DNA from 2 places in the Acidovorax sp. DMC1 genome. Region 1 is predicted to be linked to the other one. Evidence: riboswitches for the same ligand, from Rfam matches in the RefSeq annotation. Region 1 holds a riboswitch; the other holds the start of a gene.
The links. Region 1 has a riboswitch for glycine ahead of ACT531_RS16860 (D-amino acid dehydrogenase). Riboswitches for the same ligand answer to the same signal wherever they lie in the genome.
Positions count from the first base shown of each region.

Region 2: another riboswitch for glycine. It lies ahead of gcvT (glycine cleavage system aminomethyltransferase GcvT); the one in region 1 lies ahead of ACT531_RS16860 (D-amino acid dehydrogenase).

Region 1 covers NZ_JBQUYO010000008.1:127,118-136,365, reverse strand. Annotated here, with positions in the region: gene ACT531_RS16900 (helix-turn-helix domain-containing protein) at 1-338, shown strand, start outside; gene ACT531_RS16895 (TetR/AcrR family transcriptional regulator) at 628-1,527, shown strand; gene ACT531_RS16890 (DUF2867 domain-containing protein) at 1,524-2,099, shown strand; gene ACT531_RS16885 (ABC1 kinase family protein) at 2,086-3,414, shown strand; gene ACT531_RS16880 (hypothetical protein) at 3,414-3,800, shown strand; gene ACT531_RS16875 (YXWGXW repeat-containing protein) at 4,003-4,455, shown strand; gene ACT531_RS16870 (hypothetical protein) at 4,612-5,070, shown strand; gene ACT531_RS16865 (2-keto-4-pentenoate hydratase) at 5,120-5,902, opposite strand; glycine riboswitch at 6,132-6,243, shown strand; gene ACT531_RS16860 (D-amino acid dehydrogenase) at 6,339-7,655, shown strand; gene sorU (SorU family sulfite dehydrogenase c-type cytochrome subunit) at 7,719-8,057, opposite strand; gene sorT (SorT family sulfite dehydrogenase catalytic subunit) at 8,059-9,248, opposite strand, start outside.
Region 2 covers NZ_JBQUYO010000009.1:110,104-119,351, reverse strand. Annotated here, with positions in the region: gene ACT531_RS18135 (TRAP transporter substrate-binding protein) at 1-458, opposite strand, end outside; gene ACT531_RS18130 (putative hydro-lyase) at 484-1,323, opposite strand; gene ACT531_RS18125 (LysR family transcriptional regulator) at 1,584-2,495, opposite strand; gene ACT531_RS18120 (Lrp/AsnC family transcriptional regulator) at 2,749-3,207, opposite strand; gene ACT531_RS18115 (TRAP transporter substrate-binding protein) at 3,662-4,633, shown strand; gene ACT531_RS18110 (TRAP transporter small permease) at 4,759-5,253, shown strand; gene ACT531_RS18105 (TRAP transporter large permease) at 5,339-6,616, shown strand; glycine riboswitch at 6,622-6,727, shown strand; glycine riboswitch at 6,741-6,872, shown strand; gene gcvT (glycine cleavage system aminomethyltransferase GcvT) at 6,921-8,063, shown strand; gene gcvH (glycine cleavage system protein GcvH) at 8,144-8,518, shown strand; gene gcvP (aminomethyl-transferring glycine dehydrogenase) at 8,633-9,248, shown strand, end outside.

The DNA.
Region 1 (9,248 bases):
TCGAGCTGCGGCCGCTCAACCGCTACCGCCTCAAGCTGGCCAAGACCTTCCGCTGGCGCCCGCATGGGCCAGTGATGAACTACTTCCGCGACCATGCGCTGCTGGACTACTTTGCGGGCGGCTTTGACGGACTGGGCGAAGGCGTGCTGCTGGTGCACGGCAACATCAGCCGCAGTCTGGCGCCCGCCTTCATGGAGCGCATGCAGCGCGTGGCGCAGGACTTTGCCCAGCAGCACCTGGCCGACCAGAAGCTGCCCGACCGCGAGCGCGAGGGCTACACCCTGCTGCTGGCCATGCGCAGCTGGGAGTTCGAGGCGTTTGCCAGCATGCGGCGGTAGGCCTCCCGCCGATTTCGCGGGCCCCTGCAAGCAGCAGCCGTCGCTGCCAGCCAACTTCTGCCTTTGGTTGAGCGCAGCGGCCGCCTCACAGGTGCAGGGACTGGCCGCAGCGCCATGAACCAGCCTCCATTTACTATCTTTTTGATAGCTATCAGCGCATGAAATACATGCACTTGAGGCTAAAAACGCCTCAAAACCCCTGCTTGCGCCTGCCAAGAGGTGGCTTGACGCCATAAACAGAAATAACTATTCTTTAAATTGCAAATTTAATCAATTTAAGAATAGTCAAATGAAAACCACCCGCCAGCAGCAAGACGCCACGCGCCGCCAGATCGTGGCCAGCGCGGTGGACCTCATGACCCGCCAGGGCTTTGACGGCACAACGATGAAAGACATCGCACGCGCCGCCGGCATTGGCGACGCCACGATCTACAAATACTTCCCCACCAAGGACCGCATCGTGCTGGGCTACCTGGACGATGTGGCCCACCAGGCGCTGGCCGACACGCTGCAGACGCCGGGCTTTGCGGGCTACGGCCTGCAAGAAAAGCTGCAGCGCTTGACCGATGCCGTGCTGGAGCGCCTGCTGGCCGACCGCGAGTTTGTGGCCCAGGTGCGCGGTCTGGCGCGGCGCTCGCCGCTGTCGATGCTGGCCGAGCCGCTGGCCGCGCGCCAGAACCTGCGCGAGGCGGTGGCGAGCTTTCTGGAAGCGGCCGAGGCCAGCGGCGAGATTGAGCCCTGCGACTTCAAGGGCCTGGCAGGCAGCCTTTACACCGACTACCTCGCAGGCGTGGTGACGTACTGGCTGGCCGACACCTCCGACGAATTTGCCGACACCACGCAGCTGGTGGACCTGTCGCTGGGCGTGCTGGTGCAGGCGCTGCGCGGCGGGCTAGTCAACCGTGTGCTGCAACTGGGCGGCTTTGTGCTGCGCAGCCAGATGGCCCGCATGGTGCAACACGGCAGCAGCCTGATGGGCATGCTGCACATGGCCCAGCAGGCCATGGCCAGCGCGCCCACAGCACGGGCATCGCAGCCCCCTGCCGGTAGAGCCGGGGCCGAAGGCCTCGCCCCGAAAACTGCGCAGCCTACGCGCGCACCCCGCAAACCCCGGGCGACCACCGGCCCCACGAAGGACCCCGCCGCCCAGCGCCCCGCCACGCCCCGCAAAAGAAAGAGCGCCCCATGAATGCGTCCTCTGCCCTCGCCGCCCCCACCACCGCGCGCGCAACCCAGGTGCCGCCCGGCACGGCCATCCACGCCACGCTGCCCGGGGCCGATTTTTTTGATGCCTACGAAGTGGCCGACCGGCACCCCGCGCGCTCAGCCCTGCAGTCGTGGCTGGACGTGGCGGCCCGCACCCCGGCGTGGACACGCGCCCTCATGTTCGTGCGCAACAAGGCCGTGCGCCTGGTGGGCCTGAAGGACCTGGGCCAGCTGGATGACGGCCACCCGCCCGCCAGTGGCCGATCCCTGCGCGACGCGCGCAGCTACCGCGTGGGCGACCGCGTGGGCATCTTCCGCATTCGACACCTGAGCGACACCGAGGTGGTGATGGGCCAGGACGACAAGCACCTGGACGTGCAGGTGTCCATCTGCAAACAGCCCGCCGCCCCCAGCACCGCGCCCCGCGTGGTGCTGAGCACGGTGGTGCACATCCACAACAAGCTGGGCCATGCGTACATGGCGGTGATCACGCCGATCCACCGCGTGATTGCACGCGGCACGGCGCAGCGCCTGGCAGACCATGGCCCAAACTGACGCAAACGCACCCCGCACCGGCAAGCTGGCGCGCAGCGCCATCACGGGGCTCGCTGCTGCGCGCATCGGCATGGCCGAGCTGGGACACCGCACGCGCAAGCGCTCGGCCCAGGCGCAGGCAGAGCACGAGGCAGCGCTGGGCCGCATTTTGTTTGGTGCGCTGGGGCAGCTGCGGGGCTCGGCGCTCAAGGTGTCGCAGCTGCTCAGCATGCACCCGGGCCTGCTGCCCGACGGCGTGCGCAGCGAACTGGCACGCGCCCACCACCAGGCCCCGCCGCTCAACCGCGCGCTGGTGGGCCGCGTGTTCCGCCAGGCCTTCGGGCAAGAGCCCGAGACGCTGTTCGACCAGTTCGAGCCCACCGCGTTTGCGGCCGCCAGCCTGGGCCAGGTGCACCGCGCGCAACTTGCTGGCCACGGCACGGTGGCCGTGAAGGTGCAATACCCCGGCATTGCCGCCACCATTGCCAGCGACATGCAGCTGATGCGCGCCGCGCTGCGCGCACTGGCCCACACCGACATGCCGCTGCCCACCGATGCCGTGCTGGACAGCGTGATGACCGAGATCGAGGCCACCCTGCTGCGCGAGGTGGACTACCTGCAGGAGGCCGAACAGCTGCAGTGGTTTGCCCAGCACGCCGCACAGCCGGGGGTGGTGATGGCGCAGCCCATCCTGTCGCACACGCGGGCCCAGGTGCTCACGCAGCAGTTTGTGCCCGGGCTACCGTTGCAAGCCTGGCTGGCCACACAGCCACACCAGGCGCTGCGCGACCAGGCCGGGCAGCACCTGTGGGATTGGTTCATGCACTGCATCTTTGTGCTGGGGCGGGTGCATGCCGACCCGCACCCGGGCAACTTTCTGTTCGCGCCCGATGGCACGGTGGGTGTGCTGGACTTTGGCTGCACGCGCGCCCTGCCCAACGCATTCCGTGCGCAGGTGGTGCAGGCGTGGTCTGCCCTGCTGCGCGCCCCTACCGACCCTACACGCGATACACAGGTGCTGCAGGCCTACCAGGCGCTGGGGCTCTTGCGCAAGGACCTGACCGTGCAGGCCTACACCACTGAACTCGCCCCCGCGCTGGCCGAGATGCAGGCCTGGCAGATCGAGCCCTTCACCCAGCCGGTGTTTGACTTTGGCACCAAAACACCGCCGCCCATCACCCCCAGCCAGCACCAGCGCGTGCTGGGCCAGCACCTCGCCCAGATCCCCGGCGAGATGCCCGCGTTCGAGCGCATGTGGATGGGGCTGATGCACCTGCTGACGCAGCTGGGTGCCCAGGTGCACACCCGCGCCCACAAGGCGTTGGCCGTTCACTAATGACAAACACCGCGTTGACCTTGGCGGCAGCCGGGCTGGCCCTGGTGGGTGTGGCGCACTCGGTGCTGGGAGAGCTTCTGCTGTTTCGCAGGCTGCGTACGCAGGGGCACCAGACAGCGGGGCGCGCGGAGGTTGGCACGGCGCAGCAGTTGCTGCACACCCCGCACCTGCGCATTCTGTGGGGCACCTGGCATGTGGCTTCGGTACTGTGCTGGGCACTGAGCGCTCTGCTCTGGCGCCTGGGCACCGCACCTTGGGACGCGGCCCTGGGCGCCTGGGCCGCCGACGCGGTGGGCATTGCCACCCTGGCCAGTGGCGTGCTGGTGTTCTTTGCCACGCATGGCAGACACCCGGCGTGGTGCGCGTTGCTGGTGTGGTGGCGCTGAAGCAAGCCATCGCGGGCGGGTGAATGGAGACGCCGACGCCGAATGCCTGAGCAGGCGTGACAAAAATCACACGGCAACCGTTTGCCTCCGAAGTCGGCAACACAACTTCACAAAGCTTCGCAATTGGCCTACACCGGCTTGACGCAGCGTGCGCACCATGAAGTCTCCGGTTCCGCAAGGAATCACATCTGAGGAGAACCTTATGGCCCGCAAAGCACTTGCCGCTGTGTCCATCGCCCTGCTGTCGCTGGGCGCCGCGAGCGCGGCGCAGGCGCAGACCAGCGCCACCGTTGTCATCCAGGCAGGTACGCCTGTCTACCAGCAACCCGCCCCGGTGCGCGTGCAGTACCAGGCGCCGCCCCCACCCCGCTACGAGGTGGCGCCACACCCGCGCCGCGGCATGGTGTGGGTGCCCGGCCACTGGGAATGGCGTGGCCACCGCCACGTGTGGATGCAGGGCTACTGGGTGAAAGCCCGCCCCGGCTACCACTACCGCGAGCCCCGTTGGGTAGAACATGGCGGTCGCTGGAACATGCAGCCCGGCGGCTGGGACCGTGATGGCGATGGCATCCCCAACCGCCGCGACCGGGACCGTGACGGAGACGGCGTGCCCAACCGCTACGACCAGCGCCCGGACAACCCGTACCGCCGCTGATCCCCCTTGGTGGGACCGCTGCGCGGGCCGACATGCAATGGGCAGCCCGGCTGACAGACGCCCCACCACCCACCGGCCACGATGAGGCCACAGACGCAACACCCGGCCCGACGCAGGCAGTGCCTGCGGTCGGCCAGACACGACAAGGAGTTCACCATGACCCACGCCACTTTCTTGCGCAACACCTTCACCGCAGCGGCCTTGGCCGTGACAGCGCTGACGGCGCTGACAGGGGCCATCACACCGGCACAGGCCGCCACGCAAGCCACTGTCATCGTGCAGTCGGGCCCACAGCAGGGCATCGTCATCCCGGCACCCCCACCACCCCGCCGCGAAGCCGTTCCGCACGCCCGCAAGGGACAGGTGTGGGTGCCTGGCTACTGGGACTGGCGGGGCCACCGCCATGTGTGGGTGGCAGGCCACTTTGAAAAGGTGCGGCCAGGCTACCGCTATCGCACACCTCAGTGGGAGCAGCGCGACGGGCGCTGGGAACTGCACCGGGGCGGCTGGGACCGCGATGGCGACGGCATTGCCAACCGCAATGACCGCGACCGTGACGGCGACGGCGTGCCCAACCGCCGCGACCACCAGCCGGACAACCCGCGCCGCAACTGATCGTTGATCGACGCTCCGCTGGCTAGCCAGGGCGCCAGGCCCTGTGCCTTTATGGCAGGTGCAACACCGCCTGCCCCAGCCCTGGAAAGTCGACCACCACCTCAGCCCCCGGCGCCACCAGCACGGTGCCGGTGCATGACCCGGTGGTGACCCAGTGCCCCGCGCGCAGTCCACCCAGGCTGCGCGCGCCTTCGTTGGCCAGCCACACCAGCAGCCGCAGCGGATCGCCCGCCGGGTTGCCCCAGGTGGCATGTTGCACGGCCACGGCCCCGTTCACCGACAAAGTCACCGCTTGCGCCAGGGGCTGTGCGGTGGCCACTTCGTCGGTGCCAGTCCCCACAACCAGCGCCCCGTGGCACGCCTGGTCAGCCAGGCGGCTCCACTCGCCCTGCTGCGCCCAGGCAGCAAAGCGGGTGTCGCACACCTCGATGGCGGCCCGCACCGACACCACGGCCGCCAGCACTTCGGCGGCGCTGTAGGGGGTGGCGCGGGCGGGCAGGTCGGCCCCCAGTTCGTAGACCAATTCCGCCTCCACCCCCATCACGGCAAAACCAGATGCAGCCAGCAACACGGGCTCGCCCGCTGCAGCCACCCACACCGAATCCCGGGTGAGCGCGGCGCGTGCCGGTTGCGCCTGGGGCGATGCAGCCCCGACCTTCCAGCCAGCGATGGGGCCACGCGCGCGCACCACCACGTCTTGCACGGCATAGGCCTCGGTGGCATCGCGCGGGCGCAGCCCTGCGGGAAAGTCCAGCGGGCGGGGCGTGCGCCCTTCCCGGGCCTGGGTGATGACGGCGGCGCTGGCGGAAGGGTCCAAAGCGGTGGGGGACATGGCAAAAACTCTCCGTGGTGCAAGGGTCGGCGGGATTATCGGCACCTTGTCCCATCGGCCCCGCCCGCTGCATCAGCAACGATTGCGCCCCATTAGCCGCCGGAGTTGATCCGGCGCACAGGCTTGCCCCCTAGAATCGGCCTCGCAGGAGAGCACGGCAGGCACAGGCCACCGCTGCACCGAAGGCGCAAACTCCCATACACGCTCAGGTCCCGTACTGCACCATTCATCAAAGCCGTCTGGAGAGCCGCCTCGCGCAACGCGAAGCGCACCGAAGGAGCAAGCCGCAGCCCGGGTGGGTGGCGGTGAATCTCTCAGGTACCAAGGACAGGGGGAGCGGCAGCCAGGGCATTCATGCGCCAGCTGCACGCTATTGAATTCATAGCTGCCTGCGCATGTTGTTCTAGCGCCAGAGCCCAGAAAGGCTTTGAAAATCATGCGCGTGATCGTTTTGGGCGCCGGCTTGCTCGGCGTGACTTCGGCTTATTTCCTCTCACAACTGGGTCACGAAGTGACCGTCATCGACCGCCAGGGCTCGCCCGGCGCCGAAACCAGCTTTGCCAACGGCGGCCAGATCTCGGTGAGCCACGCCGAGCCCTGGGCCAACCCCAGTGCGCCGCTCAAGGTGCTGCAATGGCTGGGCAAGGAAGATGCGCCCCTGCTCTTCCGTCTGCGCACCGACATGCGGCAGTGGCTGTGGGGCCTGTCCTTCCTGCGCAACTGCACACCCGCACGCATGCGCCACAACATCGAGCAGATCGTGCGCCTGGGCACCTACAGCCGCGACACGCTGCAGCAGCTGCGCGCGGCCACCGGCATCCAGTACGACCAGCGCACGCAGGGCATCCTGCACTTCTATACCAACCAAAAGGAGTTTGACGGCGCCCTGGCCCCGGCCGAGCAGATGCGCGCGCTGGGCTGCGAGCGCCAGGTGATCAGTGCTGACGAGGCCGTGCGCATCGAGCCCGCGCTGGCCCACATCCGCCCGCAGCTGGCGGGTGCCACCTACACGGCCGAGGACGAATCCGGCGACGCCAACCAGTTCACGCGCGAGCTGGCCAAGCTGTGCGAAGCGGCTGGCGTGCAGTTCCGCATGGGCCACCACATCACCGCGCTGCGCGAGGTGGGTGGCCGTATCGACCATGTGGAAGTGACCAATGCCGAAGGCCGCTTCGAGCGCGTGCGCGGCGATGCGTTTGTACTGGCCATGGGCTCGTTCAGCCCGCTGCTGGCGCAGCCGCTGGGCATCCAGCTGCCCATCTACCCGGCCAAAGGCTACTCGGTGACCATGCCGGTCAAGGACGCGGCCAAGGCGCATCAGGTGAGCCTGACGGACGACGAGTTCAAGCTCGTGTTCTCGCGCTACACCAGCGAGCGGGGTGACCGCCTGCGCATTGCGGGCACGGCGGAATTGAATGGCTATGACCGCCATCTGAACCAAGTGCGCTGCGAGGCCATCGTGCGGCGGGTGGAGCAGCTCTTCCCCGGCGCGGGCGACACCACCCAGGCGCAGTTCTGGAGCGGCCTGCGCCCCGCCACGCCCAGCAACGTGCCGCTGATCGGCAAGACCAAAGTGGGCAATTTGTTCCTCAACACCGGCCACGGCACGCTGGGCTGGACGCACGCCTGCGGCTCGGGCAAGGCGCTGGCCGACATCGTGAGTGGCCGCGTGCCCGAGGTGGAGTTTGCGTTCCAGGGGCTGCAAGGGCGCGCAGCCGGGTCGGCGCTGGTGCCGTCGCGCACGGCGGCCTGAAGCAGCGCGCGGTTGCAGGCGGTTGCAGCGAGGCCACGCTGCAACCGGTGCAAAAGGCTGCGCCTACTTGGCCGCGCCCGTGGCGTGCGCCACAAACTGCGCCACGGCCAACATGTCGTTCTCGGTCATGCGCTCTGCATAAGACGGCATCACGCCGATGCCCGCCTTGAGCGCGCGCAACACGCGGCCCGCGTCGGGTTTCAGCTCATCCAGCACCGGGCCGACCTGGCCCTCGGCACCGGCAGCCTGCAGCGTGTGGCACACGGCACAGGCGGGCTGGATCTTGGTGAACAGCTCCTTGCCGCGCGCCAGTTCGGCGGGATCGGCGGCCGCAGCCGACGTACAGGCGCCAGCGGCCCACAGCGCCGCTGCAAGGCGGCGCGCTCCGTTGCTCCCCCCCATCTCAGGCTACGGTCACGGTGACAGCGTGGTCACGCCAGCTGGCGTTGTTGTAGCCACCCAGGTTTTCCTCGCGCTGCTCGGCCTGCACATTGCCCGCCGTGTCGGTGGCGCGGCTGGCCAGCACATGGGTGCCCGCCTCCAGCCGCACGGGCAGTGCAAACTGCCGCCAGGCAAAAGGGCCCAGGTCCGGGCCGATGAGCTTGGCCGCCTGCCAGGTCTTGCCGCCGTCGGCCGACACCTCCACGCCCTTGATGCCGCGCGTGCCGCCAAAGGCCACGCCATGCACCTGCACCTGGCCGGGCTTGAGGGGGCCCTTGTCGGCCAAGGGGCCGTTGATCCAGGACTTCACGCCCATCTCCCACACCGAAGGCTGGTCAGGGCTGGCCTTGGAGCCGGGTGGTGACATGCGGTAGCCGTGCGACATGATGCGCGCCTGCGACTGCGCGCTGCCGAAGGCCACGCGCTTGACGTACTTGATGTTGTTCACGCCCTGATAGCCGGGCACCACCAGCCGCAGCGGGCCGCCATGCGCCAGTGACAGCGGCTCGCCATTCATCTCCCAGGCCAGCAGCGCATCGTCCATCGCCTTCACGGGCACCGAGCGCTCCACCAGCACCGACAGCGGGTCCACCCCCTCGGGCAGCTTCTCGCCGCCCGTACCTGTCAGGTAGGTCGCGCCGTCGGCCAGCCCGCCCAGGGCCGCCACCACGTTGCGCAGCGGCACGCCACTCCAGACCACGCAGCCCGCGGCGCCTACCGACCAGGGCGTGCCGCTGGGCTTGCTGGGGAAAAAGCCCCGGCCGTTGCCCGAGCACTGCAACACGGTGGCCACGGTTTCCACGCCCAGCGTCTTGAGCTCGGCCAGGGTCAGGCTGCGCGGGCTTTTGACCCCTTCGATGGACACCGTCCACGCGTCGCGGTTGTCCAGGATGGCCGCGTCAGGCGCGGGCAGGTTGTTGCGCACGTACAGCTGGTTGGACGGCGTGATGACGCTGGTGCCGAACGCGGAGCGCCGCGTTTCCAGGGTGCTGCTGCTGTGCACGATCAGCGCATCCGGCGACTTCCACCCTGCATAGGCGGGCAGCGGCTTGGCTGCGGGGGCGGCGGCTTGCTGGGCGCGCGCACTGCCCGTCCATCCGGCCAGGCCCAGCGCGCTCAAGGCGGCAGCACTTCCGGCCAGCATGTGGCGGC
Region 2 (9,248 bases), on a different contig from region 1:
GGCGTGCTCACCGGCTTGAGCGAATACAGCGACTGGCCGGGCCATGGCACCGAGAACAGCACCTTCACGCCCTGTGCGGCGAGCAGCTTCTCTTGCGCGGGCTTGGCGGCCAGGTACAGACGTTTGGACTCCGCGTAGGTGGTCGCCAGGAAGGGGATGGAGTCCACCCCAAACAACGGGTTCTCGTTGGTGGCGCCCGACAGGATGAACTCTGCCGAAGGCACCTGCCCGGTCTGCACCGCACGCTTGATCTCGTTGGCCTTGTACAGCGAACCACCGGGGTGCAGGGTGATCTTGAGCTTGCCGCCAGTGAGCTTGTCCACTTCATCGGCGAACTGCTGCACGTTTTGCGTCTGGAAGCTGTTGGCACCGTAGCCGGTGGGCAGGTCCCACTTGACCTGGGCCTGGGCCGCACACACGCTGAGGGCGGCCGTCATGCAGAGTGCAAATTTTTTCATGGGGAGACTCCTGGGGGTAAGCCGCTTAGAAGCTGGCGAGTTGGTGGTTAAGAAGATCGGTGACCAGCATGCAACCCGGGGCGTGGGTGATGCAGAAGGCCGGCTGGGCATTGAGGATGGCCGATTGCGGTGTCACGCCGCAGGCCCAGAAAACAGGGATCTCACCGGGCATCAGCGCCACGGCATCCCCGTAGTCGGGATGGGCCAGATCGGCGATGCCGATGAGTGCCGGGTCTCCGATATGCACAGGCGCGCCATGCACATTGGGAAACCGCGAGGTGACCTGCACGGCCCGAATCACATCTGCTGCAGGCATGGGGCGCATGGTCACCACCATGGGGCCACCGAAAGGGCCCGCCGGCTCGGTTTGCACATTGGTGCGGAACATGGCTACGTTCTTGCCTTCCTCGACGTGGCGCAGGCGGATGCCTGCCTCGATCAATGCGGACTCGAACGAGAACGAGCAACCGAGAACGAAGGTGACCAAGTCAGAGCGCCAGAGGCTGGCGATGTCCGCCACCTCTTCCGACATTTCACCGTGACGCCAGATGCGATAGAGCGGCACATCGCTGCGAATGTCGATGCCCTTGCCCAGTGAAGGCAAGGTGAACTGTCCGGGCTCGCTGACCGCCAGCACAGGGCAAGGCTTGGGGTTGCGTTGACAGAACCGCAGGAAGTCACTGGCAAGCACCTCGGGCAGGATGACGACGTTGCCCTGAACATGGCCATCTGCAAGGCCACTGGTGTGCGATGTCCACAGGCCCTTGCGGATCGTGTCACGGACATGGATCGGGTTGCTGGCACCTTCAGGACCAAACACCGCGAGCGAATTTTCTTGAACGAAGTCCACCGTTTTTCCTTGCATTGAGAAATGTCAATTGCATGACGTTGGGCAGATTGTGTTGGGGTGTGAACGACCCTGGCAAATTCAAAAATTTTCTATCACGTCATCGATTTTTTCCATGCACTTCATTGGGGAGATGCGAACCATCTTGGTGCCAAGGGAAAACCCTGAGGGAAAATTTGCGGGTAAACCCTGACACCGCCGGACCATTGGAATGCCGGAGAAAAAGGCGTATGCGGAGCGCACCCGGCAGGGTGCGTCGAGATGTTTTGGCGGAAGGCTCAGCCCTTGCGAGGGCGGCGGGCTGGCGCGGGCTGTTGCTGCTCGATGAAGTCCAGCGCCGAACGCACCACGGCCTCCATGGCGGGCGATGAAGGGTCTTCGCGGTAGCTCACGTGGATGGGCAGCGGCCGCAATGCCGTGTCACACGCCAGGGCTCGCAAGTCGGGGAACGCCAGCAGGCGCTGCACCGCCAGACGCGGCAGCGTGGCGACGCCAAAGCCGCCCTGCACCAACTGCACCATGGCAGAAATCGACGAGATGGTGTGCACGCAACGCGGCTCTACCTGGGCCTGGCGCAGCGTGTCGAGCAGGGACACGTGCGGCTGCGAGCCACGCTGGAAAGTCAGGATGTCAGCGCCTGCAAAATCTTCCAGCGCATAGCGGCGCTTGCGGTGCGTTTTGCTGTTGCCCACAAACACCATCTCCATGGGCGTCACCGCCTGGCTACGGATGCCATCCGCCGCCGCCGGCAGGGCCGCGAACACGGCATCCAGCGTGCCGCGGCGGATCTGGTCGAGCAACACCGGGGTGGTCTCCACCGTCAGCTCCAACTCCAGCAACGGGTTGTCCTTGCGCAGCTGTTCCACCCACGGAATGAGCCATGAGTGCAAGACCGATTCGATGGCCCCCAGGCGGATCGACACCTCCAACGGTCCGCCCGATCCCATCTCGGATTTGAGCTGGCGCTGCAGCTCTAGCATGCGCTTGGCATACACCAGGAACCGGGCACCGGCCACCGTGAGTTTGAAATGCTTGTCGCGCCGGTCCAGCAATAGCACGCCCAGCTCTTCTTCGAGCGCGGAGATGCGGCTGGACATGGCGGATTGGGTCAGAAACAGCTTCTCGGCAGCGCGTGTCACGCTCTTGAGAGAGGCCACCCAGTAGAAGGCTTCGACAAAACGCAGGTTCATGGTGTTCTTCGGAAGGGCTGGGTGTGCTTTTACTCAAACAGCTCTGCGCACTGCCCAGACGGGCGCACTGCGATGGTGCGCGGTGTGGAAATCCAGCCGCCTTTTTCCGGCAGACACCGCGCTGTAAAAGCGATTGTGCCGTCGCATTTCAAGGTCACAACGCAGAACTGCTCGCAGTTGGGGCGCTGGCCAAAAGTGCATTGCCAGTTATCTGCAAGAAATCTCCGGCGTCTTGCCACGCCACATGAACGGCCTACCCGGTGAACAAGGGCAGGTCTGCCTTCTTCAAGGTCCGCAGCACAAAGCTGGAGCGGCTGTGCCGTATGCCTTTGATCTTGTAGAGCTTCTCGCGCAGCAGGCGCTCGTAATCGCGGGTGTCCTTGACGACGATGCGCAGCAGGTAGTCGTAGTCACCGGAGACCAGGTGCGCCTCGATCACTTCAGGAATGCTGGCCAGTGTCTCGCCAAACTTTTCGAGCGTGTTGTCCGAATGGCTGTCGAGCGTGACCTGCACCAGCACCGTGTCGGCCAGGTCAAGGGACTGAGGATTGATGCGCACCGTGTAGCCCTGGATGACACCCGCCTCTTCCATCTTTTTGATGCGCCCCCAGCAGGGTGACGGGCTCAGGCCCACGGCCTGCCCTATTTCTTGCAGGCTGGCGCGAGCGTTGGCCTGCAAGACAGCGAGAATTTTTCTATCCAGTCGATCCATCGGCCTGATTATTCAGTAAATCATTCAGATGCAGAAAATTATTCTGCACATTCAACAGAATGCGCCAAATTCAGCAAATTCATCTGCAGCACCCGGCGCATACTTCTTCCATCAAGGCGCTCTTACCGGAGCGCACAAATTGACAAGGCCCCGGCTGGTTACCGCCAGCACGGGGCCCTTGGCATTCCAGATGCCTCCACACACTGAATAGTGAATAGCCGCTTGCATCCGTTGGTGGAGTGCGGACTACGTACAGGCCTCAACCGCTCCGCTCCAAGGAGGTGTCGCCAATGCAACTGCAAACGCCGGGCGAACCAGTTGATAAGCACGCTTACCAGCACAAACCCGGATGCCTGCGGCCATGCTGCACCGCCATAATTTGACGGAGGCCAGGGGCGGCTCTGCCAGGAGCCCAAGTGCCCCATCCCCTGCCCCAACATCAACAGGAGACACCATGCAATTGACCAAACTCGTCGTTGGACTGAGCCTCGCGCTCGGCTTTGTGGCCACCGCTGCTGCGCAGACCACCATGCGCATCAGCATCTCGACGGCCCAGAACTCCCACCAGGGTGTAGCCATCGACACGTTTGCCAAAGAGGTCGAAAAACGCACGGGGGGCCGCTACAAGATCCAGACGTTCTACAACGGCGCCTTGGGAGGCGAGCGCGAATCGATTGAAGCCGTGCAACTGGGCACCCAGGAGCTGGCCTTCAGCTCCACAGGCCCTGTGCCCAACTTTGTGCCCGAGACCAAGATCCTGGATGTCCCCTTCCTGTTCCGCGACAAGGCCCATGCACGCGCAGTGCTGGACGGTCCTATCGGCCAGGACCTGCTGTCCAAATTCGACGCCAAGGGCTTCAAGGCACTGGCCTGGGCCGAGAACGGCTTCCGCCACATGACCAACAGCAAGCGCGACGTGAAGGAGCCCGGTGACCTGAAGGGCCTGAAGATGCGCACGATGGAAAACCCCGTGCACATCGCCGCCTATAAGGGCTTTGGCATCATCACCACGCCCATGGCCTTCCCTGAAGTGTTCACGGCGCTGCAACAAGGCACCGTGGACGGCCAGGAGAACCCGCTGTCGGTCATCATCTCGGCCAAGTTCGACCAGGTGCAAAAACACCTCACCCTCACCGGCCATGTGTATTCGCCCTGCATCTTCGTGATGAACAAGGCAGCTTTCGACAAGCTTTCGGCAGCCGACAAGCAGGCCTTCATTGACGCAGCCAAGGAAGGCACCAAGGCCAACCGTGCACGTGTGGACGAAGACGACGCCAAGGGCGTGGCTGACCTGCGCGCCAAGGGCATGACCGTGATCGACAATGTGGACAAGGCCAAGTTTGTGGCGGCTCTGGCCCCTGTGAACGCCGAGTTTGAAAAGCAGTTCGGCAAGGCTGCCATCGACAAGATCCGCGACGTCAAGTAATTTGGGTCTTTGCTATTACCTTTGTAGCTAATAACGCCCGTAGCCATTGCGCTATCGGGCGTTTTTATTCTTGAGCCATCGCTGGTTCTGATCACCTCCTACCTGCCCATGGTCGGCATCGCCCCATGAAAAACGCTTTTCTTACCTTTGAGCGATGGACCACCTTCATCGCCATGCTCGGCGCTTGCGCCATGTTGACCCTGGCCTCGGCCCTGGGCATGTTCCAGATCGTGACGCGCTTTGTGCTGGAGCAGCCCGCCGAATGGACCGAAGTGCTCATCCGCTTCAGCCTGATCTGGATGGTGTTCCTGGCCATCCCGGCCGCGTTTCGCCAGGGCGCGATGGTGAGCGTGGACGTGCTGTACCGCTGGAGCCCGCCACGCATCAAACGGGTGCTGGACTGGGTGGTCGCACTGGCGGCCCTGGCCCTCATCGGCATCATCATCTGGTACGGCTGGGACTATGCGCAGCGCGGTGGGGTGCAGAGCATGGCCGGGCTGGAGTCCGTGTCCATGTTCTGGGCCTACCTCGCCATGCCGGTGGGGGGGCTTTTTTGCATCGTCGGCATCATTGGCAACCTCATTGATCCCCTGCGTATGGAACTGGAGACTGCTCAATGAACGCCGCGCCGAGCCGCCTCAAGCCAGTGAACGGCCCCCTTGGGGGGCAGCGAGGACATGCAATGCCGAGCGTGGGGGTCCAACTATGAGCTTGGTCATGATTTCAACGATGGTGCTGTGCTTTGCACTCACCGTCTCGGTGGCCGTGTCCATCGGTTTGGCGTCCATCCTGGGCATCCAGGCCTCCAACGCGAACATGCTCATCTCCGTCAAGGAGATGTTCGGGGCCATCAACAAGTTTCCGCTCGCAGCCATCCCCTTCTTCATCCTTGCGGGCAACCTGATGGAGACCGGAGGCATCTCGCGCCGTCTGGTGGAGTTTGCCAAGAGCATCGTCGGCGGCGTGCAGGGCGGCCTGCCCATGACCTGCGTGCTGACCTGCATGATCTTTGCGGCCGTGTCGGGCTCGTCGGTCGCCACCACGTTTGCAATTGGCGCCATCCTGATCCCGGCGCTCATCAAGCATGGCTACCCCACCAGCTACGCCGCCGCGCTGCAGGCCACCAGTGCCGAGCTGGGCGTGATCATCCCTCCCTCCATCCCGATGATCCTTTACGGCGTGAGCGCCGAGGTGTCGATTGGTGAGCTGTTCATCGCTGGCTTTGGCCCGGGCCTGCTGATCAGCGGTGCACTGATGCTCTTCGTATGGGCGTACTGCAAGTACAAGGGCTGGGGCAAAAACGATGGCGATGGCCGCATGCCCTTTGGCAAGGCTACGCTGCAGGCGGGCTGGGCGCTGCTGATGCCCGTCATCATCCTGGGCGGCATCTATGGCGGTGTGTTCACCCCCACCGAGGCATCGGCCGTGGCCGTGTTCTACGCGTTGGTGGTGGGCATCGTCATCTACCGCGAGATCAAGCTCAAGGACCTGTTCGCCATCCTGCGCAAGTCGGCCATCTCGTCGGCGGTGATCATGTTCATCATTGCCAACGCAGGGCTGTTTGCGTTCCTTATCACCCGCGCTGGCGTGCCCGATGCCATCGGCCGCTGGCTGGAGGCGGTGCTGCAGTCCCCGGCCCTCTTCCTGCTGGGCGTGAACGCGGCGCTGTTCGTGATCGGCATGTTCATCGAGACCAGTGCGGCGATCATCGTGCTGGCCCCCATCCTCGCGCCTGTGGCCATGCACTTCGGTATCGACCCTGTGCACTTCGGCCTCATCATGGTGGTGAACCTGGCCCTGGGCATGATCACGCCCCCGTTCGGAGTGAACCTGTTTGCTGCCTGCACGGTGGCCAGAATATCGCTCGACCGGATCATCAAGCACCTGCTTCCGTTTGTCGGCGTGATTCTGGTGTGCCTGATGATCATCACCTATGTGCCATCGATCTCGTTGGCACTTCGGGATCTGGTCTACGCAAAGTAGTTAGAATCGCCCGGTCAGGAGAGAGTGCTCCGTCTTGTCCATAAGACGCGCAGCACCGCCGAAGGCGCAGGCAGCAGCCGAACGCTCAGGCAAAAGGACTGGCAACCGCCCGCAGCGATGCGGGCGTTCCCTTGCTGGAGAGAGGTGGCCCCACAGAAAAGAAACTGTGTGCAGGCCATCCACCGAAGGAGCAAACCGCACGGCCAGCCAGGGCGCTGCGGTGAATCTCTCAGGTAAAGCGGACAGCAGGGCAAATCCCGTGACCACGCCGTGGTCGCGGCCCCCATTTGCCCCGGAGTCCGCCATGTCAGCCACCGCCCCCCTGCTCACCACGCCCCTGAACGCCCTGCACATCGAGTTGGGCGCTCGCATGGTGCCTTTTGCAGGCTATTCCATGCCCGTGCAATACCCCGCTGGCCTGATGGCCGAGCATGTGCACACCCGCACCGCCGCCGGCCTGTTTGACGTGTCACACATGGGCCAGCTCAAGCTCATCGGCGCCGATGCTGCCGCAGCGTTTGAAACCCTGATGCCCGTGGATGTGATCGACCTGCCCGTGGGCAAGCAGCGCTACGGTCTGCTGCTGACAGACGAAGGCACGATCATTGACGATCTGATGTTCTTCAACCAGGGCGTCGTGGATGGCGAGCCCACCCTGTTTGTCATCGTCAACGGGGCCTGCAAGGTGGGCGACATTGCCCATATCCAGGCCCGCATCGGCCAGCGTTGCAAGGTGGTGCCCATGCCCGACCACGCCCTGCTCGCGCTGCAGGGCCCACAGGCCGCCACCGCCCTCGCCCGCCTCGCGCCCGGCGTCGAAAAGCTGGTGTTCATGACCGGTGGCGCGTTCAGCATTGCAGGCTGCGACTGCTTTGTGACCCGCAGCGGCTACACCGGCGAAGACGGCTTTGAAATCTCCCTACCCGCCGCGCAGGCCGACACCTTGGCCCGCGCCCTGCTGGCCCAGCCTGAAGTCAAGCCCATCGGCCTGGGCGCGCGCAACTCGCTGCGCCTCGAAGCAGGCCTGTGCCTGTATGGCAACGACATCGACACCACCACCACGCCCCCCGAAGCCGCGCTGAACTGGGCCATCCAGAAGGTGCGCCGCACCGGTGGCGCGCGTGCAGGCGGCTTCGCAGGTGCCGACAAGGTGCTTGCACAGATCGACAACCCTTCCAGCCTGCCCCGCAAGCGTGTGGGCCTGGTCGCGCTGGAACGTGTGCCGGTGCGCGAGCACACCGAACTACAGAGCACGGACGGCCAAAAGATCGGCGAAGTCACCAGTGGCCTGCTGGGCCCCACGGTGAACGAACCTGTGGCCATGGGCTACGTCACGCCAGCTTTTGTCGCCATCGGCACCCGCGTCAACGCCATCGTGCGCGGCAAGGTGGTGCCCATGGAAGTGCGCGCCATGCCGTTTGTGCCGGCCAATTACTACCGCGGTTGATTTCATCAGCGAAGCGCAAAAGCTTCGGCCGCTTACATTGCAGATTCCTTTACTTTTTTCCTTTGCTTGAGGAGCTTCCCATGACGATCAAATTCTCCAAAGACCACGAGTGGATCAATGCCGCTGACGCTAACGCTTCGGTGGTGGGCATCACCGTCCACGCGCAGGACGCTCTGGGCGACGTGGTGTTTGTAGACCTGCCCGAAGTGGGCAAGAGCTTTGCCCAGGGCGAAGTGGCAGGTGTGGTCGAGTCCGTGAAGGCCGCCGCCGATGTGTACATGCCCGTCTCTGGCGAAGTGGTCGAAGTGAACGAAGCCCTGCGTGCCGACCCATCCCTTGCCAACAGCGACCCGCTGGGCGCTGGCTGGTTCTTCAAGGTCAAGCTGGCCGACGCGAGCCAACTCGACGCCCTGCTGGACGAAGCTACCTACACCGAGTTCGCCAAGAACGCCTGATCCCTGCTGACTCAGAGGGCATGGCGCCGGGCCATGCCCGGCCCGCCGCCCTGTCGCGTGCGCGCTCTATTCCCGGCACCGCCCCCAACCCGCTGCGACCTACGAGACTGCCCCATGCTGATGCAATCCGCCACCCCCCTTGGCGCGCTTGAAAACGCCACCGAATTCCTGCCCCGCCACATCGGCATCGACGCGGCCGACGAAGCGCACATGCTGTCGGTGATCGGCGAGGCCTCACGCCGTGCGCTCATCGAATCCATCGTGCCGCGCTCTATCGCACGCAGCCGGGGCATGGACCTGCCCGCGCCGCTCACCGAAGCGGCGGCACTGGCAGAACTCAAGGCCATCGCGGGCAAGAACCAGCTGCTCAAGAGCTTCATCGGCCAGGGCTACTACGGCACGCACACGCCCGGCGTCATCCTGCGCAACATCCTGGAGAACCCCGCCTGGTACACCGCCTACACGCCCTACCAGGCTGAGATTTCGCAAGGCCGCATGGAGGCCCTGGTCAACTTCCAGACCATGGTGTGCGACCTGACGGGTATGCCGATTGCCAACGCGTCCATGCTGGACGAAGCCACCGCCGCCGCCGAAGCGATGACACTGGCCAAGCGTTCGGTCAAGAGCAAGAGCAACGTGTTTGTGGTGGCGGGCGATGCCCACCCACAGACCATCGAGGTCATCCAGACCCGCGCCAAGCCCCTGGGCCTGGAAGTGCGCCTGGCCAATT